Regions from separate parts of the Cellvibrio fontiphilus genome, predicted to be linked through region 1. Evidence: predicted binding sites of a transcription regulator. Region 1 holds the regulator's gene; the other holds the start of a gene.
The links. Region 1 encodes sigma-54, which starts transcription at its own class of promoters, with help from an activator protein. Its sites were predicted from a motif close to TGGCACANNNNTTGCNNT; they were not measured.
Positions count from the first base shown of each region.

Region 2: a site for sigma-54 is predicted at 4,806-4,823, ahead of fliD (flagellar filament capping protein FliD). Genes of this name have one in related genera too.

Region 1 is NZ_JBHRTF010000004.1:846,200-853,333, reverse strand. It holds gene ACFODX_RS12190 (KdsC family phosphatase) at 1-55, shown strand, start outside; gene lptC (LPS export ABC transporter periplasmic protein LptC) at 57-668, shown strand; gene lptA (lipopolysaccharide transport periplasmic protein LptA) at 655-1,212, shown strand; gene lptB (LPS export ABC transporter ATP-binding protein) at 1,216-1,941, shown strand; gene ACFODX_RS12170 (RNA polymerase factor sigma-54) at 2,094-3,746, shown strand; gene hpf (ribosome hibernation-promoting factor, HPF/YfiA family) at 3,854-4,144, shown strand; gene ptsN (PTS IIA-like nitrogen regulatory protein PtsN) at 4,211-4,663, shown strand; gene rapZ (RNase adapter RapZ) at 4,676-5,545, shown strand; gene ACFODX_RS12150 (HPr family phosphocarrier protein) at 5,549-5,821, shown strand; gene yjgA (ribosome biogenesis factor YjgA) at 5,970-6,488, shown strand; gene motB (flagellar motor protein MotB) at 6,555-7,134, opposite strand, start outside.
Region 2 is NZ_JBHRTF010000003.1:548,641-555,774, reverse strand. It holds gene neuC (UDP-N-acetylglucosamine 2-epimerase) at 1-710, opposite strand, end outside; gene ACFODX_RS08050 (N-acetylneuraminate synthase family protein) at 703-1,800, opposite strand; gene ACFODX_RS08045 (acylneuraminate cytidylyltransferase family protein) at 1,772-2,470, opposite strand; gene fliD (flagellar filament capping protein FliD) at 2,627-4,681, opposite strand; gene ACFODX_RS08035 (CHASE domain-containing protein) at 4,860-7,134, opposite strand, start outside.

The DNA.
Region 1 (7,134 bases):
ACAAAATACATACGATAAGGCGCTGGGCGCCTACCTGCACGGATCCTCTGCGTAAGATGAGACTAGTCGATCGAATCCAGCAAATTCACCAACAGGTTCCAGTGCCATGGATAGTTGCAATGGCTATGCTGGTGTTTTTCTTTGCATTTTCCCTGCGTCATAAAGATGACCCAAGACCAGACCCATATGCTAGCGGCGGCTTTCCACAATATTACATGACCAGCGTGGAAACCCGCGAATACGGCACCTCAGGCAATCTGCGCTATCGCCTTACCACACCGCAAATCACTCATTTTCAAAAAGATACAGAGAGCCCATCGGAACATGACTACACCATGATCGAAAGCCCTACGATGGAGTTTTTTGATGAAGACCCAACTGCACCCTGGATAGTCAATGCAAGGGAGGGTAAAAGCCAAATGAATGGTGAATTAATTCAACTTCTGAACGATGTAGAAATTCAACAACAAACGTCATCCAACGGCTTGGTGCGCATATCTACCAGCAAGCTGGATTTGCTACCCAAGACACAATTCGCGCGCACAGACAAAGCTGTTAAGATGCGCAGCGCCAAGGGTCAGATGACGGCCGAAGGCATGGAAGCTGACTTTACCAACAGTCAGTTCCAATTAAAGTCACAAGTCAAGGCTGTTTATGAACCACGTTAAATCCACTTTCAGGTTGCTTGGCCTGGTCACTGTTTTACTCAGTGCTGGCGCAGCTTGGGCATTACCCAGCGACAAAAACGAAACCATCCGTGGCTCCGCAGACAACCTAACCGTTGACCAGAAAAATGGGGTAGCCACCTATACCGGCTCAGTAGAAATCCGCCAAGGCTCCCTCACCATCAAAGCCGATTCAATCATCATTCACACCAACGCTGACGGTGGCGTTGAAAAAATGGTTGCTACAGGTAACCCGGCTAAATTCCAACAACAACCTGAAGAAACACAGGGGATAGTTACCGCCGCGGCCAAACAAATTACTTACACACCCAGCAATGAGCACTTGCTTCTGGTCGAAGATGCATCCGTCGAGCAAAATGGCGCCGTCATGAGCGGCCCACACATTAACTATGACTTGGTTAAAGAAGTCATGAAAGCCGAAGGCAACACCGCAGGTGAAGGTCAGCGGATTGAAATTGTCATCCCCCCAAAATCTGGCTCCGCAAGTGATTCACAGGCTCCCTCTTTCACTCCAGGCAGCAATTAACCTATGCCAAGTTTGCACGCGCGTCATCTCGCCAAAAGCTACAAAAAACGCAAAGTAGTTATCGATGTTTCGATCACTGTCGAGAGCGGTCACATAGTGGGTTTGTTAGGGCCAAATGGCGCTGGTAAAACAACCTGCTTTTACATGATTGCCGGCTTGGTTCCTGCCGACAACGGTAGCGTGCTTATTGATGACAGGGATATTACCCAGCTACCTATCCATGGACGCGCACGCGCTGGTATTGGCTACTTACCCCAGGAAGCATCTATCTTTCGCAAACTCACTGTCGCTGACAACATCATGGCGATACTTGAAACGCGCAAGGATTTGGACCAAAAAGCGCGTGCAGAAAAACTTGAAGCACTCTTGAGCGAATTTCATATCACGCACATCCGAGATAGTTTGGGTATGGCGCTCTCGGGGGGCGAACGTCGCCGCGTAGAAATCGCACGCGCACTGGCCACAGACCCCAAGTTTATTCTTCTGGATGAACCCTTTGCCGGTGTGGACCCCATTTCTGTAAATGACATTAAAGAAATTGTTCGCCATCTTAAAGATCGCGGCATAGGTGTATTGATAACCGACCATAATGTGCGCGAAACCCTTGATATCTGTGAAACGGCCTACATCGTCAGCGAGGGGCACATAATCGCAGAGGGCAGCGCTGATACTGTGCTGAGCAACAGCAAGGTTCGCGAAGTCTATCTGGGCGAGCACTTCCGCCTCTGACGAACAAAGCAGAAACAACTTGACAAGCAACATTCTTTGTCTACTAGGCATAAAGCTTGCTTAAGCATGTTGCTTGAAGCGCAAACCCTGACTAAACTCCACTTAACAGATGTTTTCCATACCGTGTTATTTAAGGGTTTGTTGCAACAACAATGAAACAATCTCTCCAGCTTAAACTCGGCCAACAGCTGACCATGACCCCCCAACTGCAGCAGGCAATTCGCCTCCTGCAGCTTTCAACCCTGGATTTACAGCAAGAGATCCAAGAGGCGCTTGATTCAAATCCTATGCTTGAAATGGAGGAGAGCTTTGACTCCCCTAGCCAAAGCAGTGATTACGAAGGCAGTGCTGACGATCAAATCGATTACAACCGCCAACAAGAAATTGCTGCCGAGTCCGGCACCGATACGAGTAATGATTACTCCAGTAGCGACAGCTTCACCTCTTCCACCAGCGATAGCTTTAGCGAGCCTAGTTACAGTGACACCGAGAGTTTTGGTGAGAGCGATAACTTTAGTGATGGGGAGTCATTCAGCGATAGCGATGTCTATGGGGAAAGCGAGAGTTTTAGTGCCGATAGTGGCGATTGGAGCGACTCCATTCCTTCCGATCTACCAGTAGATACCAGTTGGGATGACGTTTACCAAACCTCCGCAGCGGGAAGCTCAAACAACTTCGACAATGAAGACAGTGACTTTGAAAGCCGCCGCGCTGCAACAGACTCACTTTATGACCACCTGATGTGGCAACTTAACCTCACCCCAATGTCTGATCGTGATAGGGTGCTGGCAATGGCCATCATCGATGCCGTAGAACCCAGCGGCATGCTATCAATCAGCATTGAAGAAATATTTGAGGGAATGCGCAACGATCTGGAAGATCTGGAGTTGGATGAGGTGGTAGCGGTACAGCACCGCTTACAACAGTTTGATCCCTGCGGTGTCTGCAGCCAGAATCTTTCGGAATGCCTGCTGGTACAGCTGCAACAGTTTGACACCAAGACGCCATATCTGGATTCCGCGAAACTTATCGCCAAGCTCTATCTACCTATTTTAGGCAGCCGCGATTATCGTCAGCTGATGCGCCGCACCAAGCTTAAAGAAGCTGAACTTAGCCAAGCTATAGCCCTTATCCAGAGCCTTAACCCCCGCCCGGGCGATATTATCGCCAGCGGCGACACTGAATATGTTGTTCCTGATGTGTTTGTAGAGAAGCGCGATGGTCGCTGGATAGTGGAATTAAATCCAGAAATTGCACCGCGCCTACGCATCAATGCCAACTATGCTTCAATGGTAAAACGAGCCGACTCCAGTAGCGACAATACCTTTCTCAAAGACAATTTACAGGAGGCTCGCTGGTTTCTAAAAAGCTTACAGAGCCGTAACGAGACACTATTAAAAGTGGCGAGCTGTATTGTAGAAAAACAACGCGGCTTTCTAGACTACGGGCCGGAGGCAATGAAACCGCTGGTATTACATGACATTGCCGAGATAGTGGAAATGCATGAGTCCACCATCTCTCGTGTGACCACCCAAAAATATATGCATACACCGCAAGGTATATTTGAACTTAAGTACTTTTTCTCCAGCCACGTCAGTACCGATAGTGGAGGCGAGTGCTCATCGACAGCAATTCGCGCCATTATCAAAAAACTGGTTAGCGCTGAGAACCCCAAAAAACCCCTGAGCGATAGCAAAATTACCGACTTATTGGCGGAACAGGGAATTCAGGTGGCGCGTCGCACAATCGCAAAATATCGCGAATCGCTGAACATTCCACCTTCAAACGAACGTAAGACCATTTGACTTAGTATTGTCACTGGCAAGCAGTACCTAATTCGGAAGAAAATCAAGGATGAACTGTTAGGTTGTGCTGATCACAACCATTTTGTTTCTATCGAGAGGAAGTATCTATGCAAATAAACATTAGTGGTCATCATTTGGAAGTTACCGATTCACTAAAAGACTACGTCAACAGCAAAATTGAGCGTCTAAGTCACCACCATGATCGAATTACCAGCACCCATGTGATCCTCTCCGTTGATAAACTTATTCAGAAAGCAGAGGCCACTATCCATGTAAGTGGTAAGGACTTGTTTGCAGATGCAACCCATGATGATCTCTATGCAGCTATTGATGCCCTGGCAGATAAGCTGGATCGCCAGCTAATTAAGCACAAAGAAAAGATGCGCAGCCATCGTTAATCATCATGCGGCGGGTCGTCAGACTCGCCGCGTACTTATTGATAGAATCTTTTAGTCACACCTACCATGCAAATTCAAAATCTTATTACCCCTGGACGCACGCTTTGCGGTGTTGAGGGCGGCAGTAAAAAACGCGCCCTAGAGTTGTTAGCTAACGCTATTGCTCAGGATGTTCCGGGTATTGAGGCAGACGAACTCTTCCGCCGGCTAATCGGCAGAGAGCGCCTTGGCTCTACCGGCATAGGGCACGGCATCGCCATACCCCACTGTCGCATCGCAAATTGCAATAGCACCATAGGCGCGCTGCTCACACTGGCAGATCCAATCGATTTTGATGCCATAGATTCACAACCGGTTGACATACTGTTTGCAATGTTGGTACCCGAAGATGCTCATGATGAACATCTACAAACCCTGGCAGCACTGGCAGGAGCTCTCAACAACGCTGACTACCGCCAACGCCTGCGCACAGCGGACAGCGATACAGCACTTTTTCAAGCAGCTATAGCCGCCCCCTAGTAGGTCTATGCCATGCACCTTGTGATAGTAAGCGGGCTGTCAGGCTCAGGAAAAAGTACCGCACTGCATGTGCTGGAAGATGTTGGTTTTAATTGCATCGACAACCTACCCGTTAGCCTGCTACCAGCATTGGTAGCCCAAATACAAATCCACAAGGACGACCAGCAGCGCTTTGCCATAGGCATTGACGTGCGCAACGCCTGGCAAGACCTGAATATATTTCCGCAAATGATCAGTACACTGAAAGAGGCACATTTGCCCTTTCGGACCTTGTTTCTGGATTCTCAGCCAGCAGTACTTATTCAACGCTTTAGCGAAACACGGCGCAAACACCCACTTTCGGATAAGCACACCAGCCTTGAGGAATCCATCACGGCTGAGCAGCATTTATTGGAGCCAATCCGGGATTGTGCTGACCAAATAATCGATACCAGCCATTTGAACCTGCATGAATTGCGGGATTTAGTGAAAGAGCGTGTTGTTGGGCGCAGTGAATCGACCATGGCAATCCTGTTCGAGTCCTTTGGTTTTAAACACGGCATTCCTGTAAACGCCGATTTGGTGTTTGATGCTCGCTGTTTACCAAACCCTCACTGGAAACCCAACCTGCGCCCACTGACTGGTAAGGATCAGGATGTTATTGAGTTTTTGGAAGAACAAATCACTGTCAAAGAGATGTATGAGGACATTGAGCACTATCTGACACGCTGGCTACCTCGCTACCAAGCAAACAACCGCAGTTACATCACCATCGCTGTCGGCTGTACCGGAGGACAACATCGCTCGGTTTATCTGGCGGAACGATTACAACGTCACTTTGATCAAAGTTTTAACGATGTGCAGGTACGCCATCGCGATATCAACAAACACAAAAAGCATTAAACCATGCCAATCGAAACCCTCGACATTATCAATAAGCGTGGCTTACACGCACGTGCGGCAGCCAAGTTTGCCACTTTGGCAAACCAATTCAAGGCGAGCATTCAGGTGCGTGTGGGTGAGGGTATCTGGGCGGATGCAAAGAGTGTAATGTCTCTAATGCTACTCGCCGCAAGTTGTGGCAGCCGTATAGAAGTCAATATAGACGGCGAGGATGCGGAGATAGCGATGAGCGCTATACGCAACCTGATTGCAGATCGCTTTGAAGAAGGCGAATAAATACTCTATTGTTAATCCAAAGCAGTTGTGACTGAAGCCTCTGTGCACTAAGCTGCGCGACCTTTTAAACGCTACTCACCTTTATACTGGCTGCCAACCTTGCCGGGCTTTCATTTGGCATGACCTACTGAATACGACAGATACTTTTATGGTTTACAACTACGACGACATCAATCCGGATGACTACATTCTCAGCAAGTCGCAGGTAAAACGCGATATGCATGCCTTGCAGGCGCTGGGCGAAAGCTTGATCGATATGAATGAAAAGCAGCTGGCCAATATTCCACTCAGCGAAGAAATGTTGGATGCCATTTATATCGCCCGCAAATTACCGCCTAAAGAAGCGCGTCGCCGCCAAATCCAGTATATCGGTCGTTTGATGCGCGAAGGCAACCATGAGGAAATCAAAGCAGCGGTTGAGAAAATGCAAAACCGTAGCGATCAGTATGTGCATCGTCAGCATCAGATCGAGCGCTACCGCGATTTGCTGATTGAGGGCGACAAACAAATTTTCCAAACCCTGGTGACCTCCTGCCCGGGCCTGGATGTACAACACCTGCGTCAATTAATTCGTGCGGCACAAAAAGAAAGGGATGAAAACAAACCGCCTGCGAATGCGCGCAAACTCTTCGGTTTTATTCGCGACCAACTCGCCGCTCAGGATTAACACCAAGGTCGTATTAAAAACAAAGCCCGGAATAATCCGGGCTTTGTTTTTATAAGTCTTTTCATTTTATGGTGCATTTGCCGCATCGATCGCGTCATTAACTTCATTGGGCGATAGAATTTTCGGGCCGGGGGCCGGCTGGGTAAATGTTTCGCTGCTGTTAATCAATTTGCTGCTATCTATCCCCGCACCACTGCCCAATGCATCGGCAACTGCTTTCTTGAGCACAATAATGGCGATCCGACGATTAATAGGTTCATCGGGGCGATCAATAAGAAAAGGGGCCGCCGATCCCATCCCCTGCACTGTTGCCACCTTACCTTCTGGATAATTCCCCTCCAGTAACGCGCGGCGCGCAGCGTTAGCGCGATCTGCTGACAATTCCCAGTTGGTATAACTGGCACCTACACCATAGGGAGTCGAGTCGGTATGGCCAGTCACACTGATTTTGTTCTGTACCTTGTTCAGTATCGGGGCAAGCGCATGAAGCACCTCCACCGAATAGGGTTTGAGGTTGGCGCTGCCGACATCAAACATGGGGCGCTGGTCTTTATCAACAATCTGGATTCTCAACCCCAACGCGGTAAAGTCGATTAAGATTTGATCCTTAATTTGCTGGAACACCGAATCGAGTGCATTGATTTCC
Region 2 (7,134 bases), on a different contig from region 1:
TAAATAACAATGTAGTTTTTATTTGAATCAATTACTGCATTTACCAACTCATTGATTTGCCGCGCCACATCATCCACTTCAGTCGTAACCGGATGAAACAACATAACCGCATAATTATTAAAAGGAATACCATACCAACTCTTTACTTCATCTAGCGTTGGTAAGTCAGGTGAAAATAACGAATCCACATCAGGAGAACCAATGGGATAGATATTTTTATCAAGTTCACCCAACTGAATTAAACGCTGCTTTGCCCGATCATTGGTAACAAAATGCAAATGCGAAAGCTTGCTCACCGAGTGACGAATAAGATCATCAATCGTACCTGATACCTCGCCTCCCTCGATATGCCCGACAAGAATATTATTCAGACTGCCAACAATTGCCCCAGCCAGCGCCTCAACTCGATCGCCGTGAACAACCAGCATATCAGGCTGAATTTCCTTAACATAATCTGATAGGCCAGCAATGGTTTTACCTAACACCGAATCCATTGTGTCGCTGTAATTCTGATTAATGTATTGATAAATATTTTTGTAACCGCGTCGCTCAATCTCACGGCAGGTATATCCATATTTACGCAACATGTGCATTCCAGTAACAAAAATATGCACCTCAAATTCAGGGGATGTTTGCAATATATCGAGCAGTGAGCGAATTTTTCCAAAATCTGCACGGGTGCCCGAAAGAAAAACTATTCTTTTACTCACAGCTATTTCCTGCTTTAAAAGGCGTCAAACCAGCAACTTGTCGATAGGCAACCAGTTCATCAGCCGCTATATCTTCTGTCGCCACTTTACCTATCACATCGTCATAAAACTCAGCCAATATTTCCCCGGTGCCGGGACGTTTTACCCAGATATTTTCTGCAGTAAATAACTCGCCTTTCTTAATTGCTTTAATAGTAACAACCGTAGCGTAGGCAAAGTTAATTGTAGGCTGCTCCTCTTTTACTATGCCTTTTCTACCACCACGCATTTTATGCAATAACGCAGAACCTTTTATTAATTCGCTTAACGCGGCAGGGTCCATAGAACAGACTATGTCCGGACCTTCACGCGACATGGAGTCGGTAAAATGGCGCTCCAATAAATCTGCACCCAAAGCAACCGCACCCAAGCATGCATAATTACCCACCGTATGATCTGACAAACCAACAACTGCATCAGGAAAAGCCTGTTGCAACTCACGTACCGCTTCTAATCTGACCAACTCAGGAGGCGTTGGATAAATATTCGTACAATGCATTAACGCGTAAGGAACCTGGTATTCGCGAAAAATAGCAACAGCTTTAGCAATACTTTCGATAGTATTCATGCCCGTGCTTAGAATAATCGGCTTTCCCTTTTGAGCAATATGTTTGATTAAAGGATAGTTATTACATTCACCTGAACCAATTTTGTAAGCAGGAATATTCATGCGCTCCAATCGTTCGGCAGCGGCACGAGAAAAAGGTGTACTGATAAAAATTGCGCCCTTTGCCAGAACATACTGTTGCAAAGCAATTTCGTCAGCCTCACTTAAGGCGCACTCTTCCATAATTTTATAAATAGGCTTATCGGAATTGCCGGGCTTAATGCGCTTGGCCTCCCCCGCCATTTCGTCTTCCACTATGTGGGTTTGATGTTTAATGACTTCAGCACCTGCGGCTATCGCAGCATCTACCATTTCTTTAGCAATAGTCAGTGAACCATTATGATTAATGCCTATTTCCGCGATTACCAGCGGGGGATAATCCGGGCCTACCAAACGACCACCAATGTTAATTACATTATTTGTCATTGTTGTCTTTCCTCTCACTCAAGCGCTCTGCTGCAGCAATCAAATCATTAGGAGTGTCTATATCCAAGCTATCTTCATCAGACATTAAATAAGGAATGATGTGAGTGCGCGGAATTTTTTCTTCACGCAGAAAATCTTCCACTTTAAAAATGTAGATAGCGCCATTGGGCATATACAACGATGGCAGATCTTGCCGACGAGTATAAGATGTATGTTCACCCGCCAAGGGATGTAAAAATTCCCCGCCCCCCACATAAGCTTTCATGTATTTATTACTGATTTCATACACGCTGATCAAACTGTGACAAGTTGGAAAATCGCGAAACTCAGCCAAAGCATCACAAATATGCTCCGCAGTGCGTAATGGTGAAGTTGGCTGCAGCAAGACAATAATGTCTTTATTAGCAGGTTTAATCCGATGAATAAATTCACTAATGACCGGATCAGTAGGTGATTCATCCCGGGCCAAGTGTGGGTCACGCTTTAGGCGCTCAACGCCGTAATAATGCGCAACAGATAAAATTTGATCGTCATCTGAGGAGACATAGATGTGATCCATCACCCCCGATGCCTTAGCTGCAAGCAAGGTATAAGCTATCAGCGGTTGATCTAATAGTGGGGCAATATTTTTTTGCGGTATGCCCTTTGATCCACCGCGTGCAGGTATGAGCGCGAATACTTTTGGCATAGGAGTGTCCAACTTTTGACGATTGCAATAGTAATTAGTTATATAGCAAAGGTTCTGCCAAAGGTCACGGAAGGAATGAGAATTAACAGGGATAAACGAGTGAACCGAGCGGCAGAAGCCGCTCTAAAGACTGGGTAGTAATTAAAAGACTATTTATCAGCCGCTTTTAGCGGTAAAAGGTAGGCGATCAAGAATTCCATCCAAAAAATCACCGGTAGAGTTCAAACCGCGAACTATGGATTCCATCGCCTGGAATTGCGCCATCAACCGCGCACGATAAGCATCACTGCGACGATCCAACGCTTCTTCGTCTTTTTCAACCTTATCAATATCTTTGTTAATAGAAGTTTCGCGCTCCTTGATAAGACCGGATGTCTTTAGGAAGTCGTTAACCAAGCTGGTCATGGTGCCAGAAAAGCCGCGTGAAAATGTAATAGTGCCGCTGGTCGCGCCTGGCTGAACCGTCATACTCAGGCCCTCTGCTTTACTCCCCAGGGCTGGCAAAAGTACGTTTCCAAAACCAAAAGCGGCCTCACCGTTTACGGTTCCGCCTACATTGGTACCTGTGGTACCCGCGCCAAGGGCAATTCCCAAGTCTGAAATGTCTGCACCTATAGCGGAAAACTCTACTTTACTGGATGAGCCGTAAGCATCTGAGGTAAACACTAATTTATTGCTGGAGAAACTCACCGATACAGTAGCGCGTGCCGCTTTAATATCTGCATCCAAGTTAATCAAGCTCTGCAACTCTGTTGCCAATTCGGCACCTGATGCATAAATTTTCCCATCCGGTAGTGAAATCAATGCAGATTCAGCGCCATCTATTTTGATTTTAAACTGATAGTCCTTTCCAGTCGTATCAATCGGAAAAGTTAATGCAACATCATTAGCAGTTAACATGCCCTTGGATGGCTGCTGGGTAATGACAACCTCATAATTACCGGGCTGACTCTTTGCAGAAAACTTAGTCACGTCAATATTAGTAACTGATGATGAAGTTTTGGGGACAAAGAGATCACGCACCCAATCGAAATTATTATCTATAGCAGCGCGAAAGCCGGTATTTCCTTCTGTTTCAATAATCTTTAATGAACCATCCAACTCTGTACGAATTCCCAAATTGGACAAACTGGTAAATCCATCGCTCAAGCCAGGCACAGAAGAAGACAATACATTACGAATGCCTTGCATCAGATTTTTCGCCAAGGGATCGCGATGCAGGCTGCCATAGTCTTTCAATTCAGTATCAAATCCGACCAGCTTTTCCACTTCAGTTTTGAAGGTGTTATAGGCAGTCACAAAATCGCGAATTGTTTGCTCAGCAATTGATTTGTCTTCTGCAATGGTGATGCTCACTGTTTCTGTGAGTGAAGCTTCAAACAGATCGAACTCCAACCCCTCAACAACATCTTTAATCTGATTGGACTCACGGCTCACCAACAAACCATTAACACGGATTTTGGAGTCTAATCCTTCCTGTTGTTGGGTTAGGTTACGTGTAGTTTCATTGAAATTGAAACTGGCCAAACCCAATGCTCCCGCATCCTCCGTGGCGGTGATTTCAATTTCACTTTTAGCACCTGAGTTCGCCGTTAGTAGGAGTTTGTAGGCTCCGCCATCCCCAACGATACTGGCCGATACACCGATATCAGCTTTATTAATGGCATCGCGTAATCCAGTGAGGGAATTGTTGGTGTCGTCAATCGTGATGGTGGCACCGGTTTTAGTGGAATCCACCCCAAAAGTAGTAAGGCCTGCGTTCCACTCACCTAAACGCAGTGTCAGAGTACCCTTGCCCACAGGTGAGGTGAGCGACGAAAAACTGCCCGAACTAAGTGATTGGGACTGGGCAATTTGCTCTACTTTTAATTGATAACTACCCGCTGCGGCTTTGGCATCTAATTTAGTCATGGCCAGCAGTTTGGTATCGGGTATCGACAGGGATTTGGCATTAAAGGTATCCGCGCTTCCCAAAGCAGCGGCAGCGGTTTCCAACTTTGACAATGAACTGCGCAACAAACCGAAATCAGAAATTTGTGTTTCCAGCAGGGTTTTCTTGGTAGTGAGGCGTCCAGCTTGAGCCATTTTACTGGCTTCTGTCAGTTGATCTGCCAGCTTATTGGTATCGATACCTGAGCCTGTGCCCAAGGCACTGATAATGCTCGAACCTGTCGATGCATTGTTTGTTGTGCTCGATGTAGTGCTTACCATGAAATTACCCCCAACCCAAAGGCCTACCGCTTCGTAAATATAGCGGCAACCCGTGGGTAAACTTTAGCCGTTTTTGCCGCTTTTTTTGGGGAATATTCCCATCAAATATTCCCATCAAATGATCAAAGCATAAAAAATGCCAACTATGGATAACAGCAAAGGGTTGAATAGTAATGATTCAACTCACGATTGGCAGTCGGATAGTAAAGGTTGTGCCCTTATTGACGGTAGAGACATAGTCAATACTCCCGCCCATGGCATCAACAATCACTTTGGTTATACTCAACCCTAGCCCAGTACCATCCCGCCGACGGGTATCGGAAGAGTCTGCTTGGGCAAATTTGGTAAATATGCGCTGGCGAAACTCATCAGGAATTCCCTGCCCTGTGTCTATCACCGATATCAGAATATTGTCTTCTTCGCGCTGTAAATTTACACGCACTACTGATTGGCGGTGTGAGAATTTGATGGCATTAGAAATCAAATTGGACATAACCTGGAGAAATCGATCTGCGTCAATGTTGACTCTAAGCGACATTAACGCCTCACGCGGTAAATCCAGCTGCAAGTGGATGCAATAACGTTCAGCGTAGGCGTGATTTTGTTCCACTGCTTGTTTTAATAGTGGATAAATAGGTGCTGGCTGCATATTCAACTGCACATTGCCAAACTCCAATTTATCTATGTCCAGAATATCGTTTACCAGCCGCGCTAAACGATCCGCATTATTTTTGGCAATCGCCAATAAATGGTTGGCTTTTTCATCGAGCACACCGGTATTACCGCTGAGCACTATGCTCAAAGCACCTTTGATGGAAGTTAAGGGGGTGCGCAATTCATGACTAACCGTTGATATAAACTCAGTTTTTAACAGATCAACTTTGCGGCGCGCCGTGACATCATGAATGATAAAAGTGAAGAACTTTTGCTCACTGATATCTACCGGACTAATACTGAGTTCTACACTAACGTTGGCGCCATCGCTACGCTGACCAATGGTTTCACGCAATTCGCTAGGTAAAACGGCAAGATGCAACTCATTCAACCTTCCCTGCAAAGCAGGTATTAAGGCAACAATCTGTAGGTGCCTAAAATCAGCGAGCGGATAAGCAAATAATGTCGCCGCTGCGGGGTTAGCTTTTTGAATCCCCCCGTTTTCATCGACGACTAAAATGGCTTCGGCAGCATTTTCAAATATTGATGCTAGCTCACGTGTACGCTGTTCAACCAAGTTGGTGACATGTTGTGTACGCCCACTAATCGATAGTAAAAAACCGCCTAACAAACTACAAAATAACAAGCCACCCGCCAAGACAAACCAGGCTTGCAAACTGACGTGTTCAGACAAAAACTTTTCGGTTGGACTGACACTGATCAATAGCTCTCGGCCCCCCAAGACAACACGCTCCTCTAAAATCAGATCCTGTGCATACGCCGGTATTGCTACCTGCCCTTTGGTATAAAAACGCAGCGGATTAGCCTTTTGGGTGATATCGGTGATAATTAGATTGTAATCATCGGTTTTAAATGGGGTAAGCGTATCGGCGATCAAATCATTAGTGCGTACAATGGCTGTGGCATAACCCAACAACCAGTTTTTTTTATTAGCTGACAGTGTGTTTAATCGGGCCAGATCAAACACCGGAAAAAAGGCAATAACACCGGGAGAATATTGCTTGTCTTGCATTAATTGCAGGGGGCTGGTGACAGCAAATGCATTGGATTCCAGAGCGCGATTTAAGGCAGCAGCACGAACTGGATCTACCGCGACATCAAGACCATGTATAGCATTATTTTCTTGCCAAGGTTCAATATAACCGATGACAACATAGTCATCACGCTCACTCGCTTTTACAAAAGTACCCGATGCATTTTTTTCTTTTATATAGAATCCCTCAAAGCCCTCACTGCGCATTTTTTGTTCAAAATTTTCACGCTCATCACGGCGGACATAACGATTCCAGGAAAAGCCGGACACACCATGCTTTTTAACAATAACATGGTCGATATACGCACTAAATTCTTTGCGCGTAACGTTATCGGACGAAATAAAGAGCCCGCCCAGAGCGGCCAATATATATTCTACCGATGACAGCCCCAACTTAACCGAAGAAACAACAACCTGGGCTTCCTGCCTGAATTGTGCCTCCATTTTTTTCTGCTCACTCATACTAGCCATCACAAACACCACTACCACTACGATAGAGCTAAATACCAGTGGTACACCCACAGCAGCACGGCGGTTACGCCAAACGTTTCGCGGGGCAGCAAAAAAAATACACATCAGCGGAGTTGCGATTAGCACACCGATAGCATCGCCAATCCACCAGGTCCACCAGCTGTAAAACAATTGCTTACCTTGAATGATGCCGTTAAAAAATAGCGCCAATGAACCGACACTGGCACTGATGCTGGTTGCAATTGGGCCACCCAAAATAAAAAAAAGAAAAATC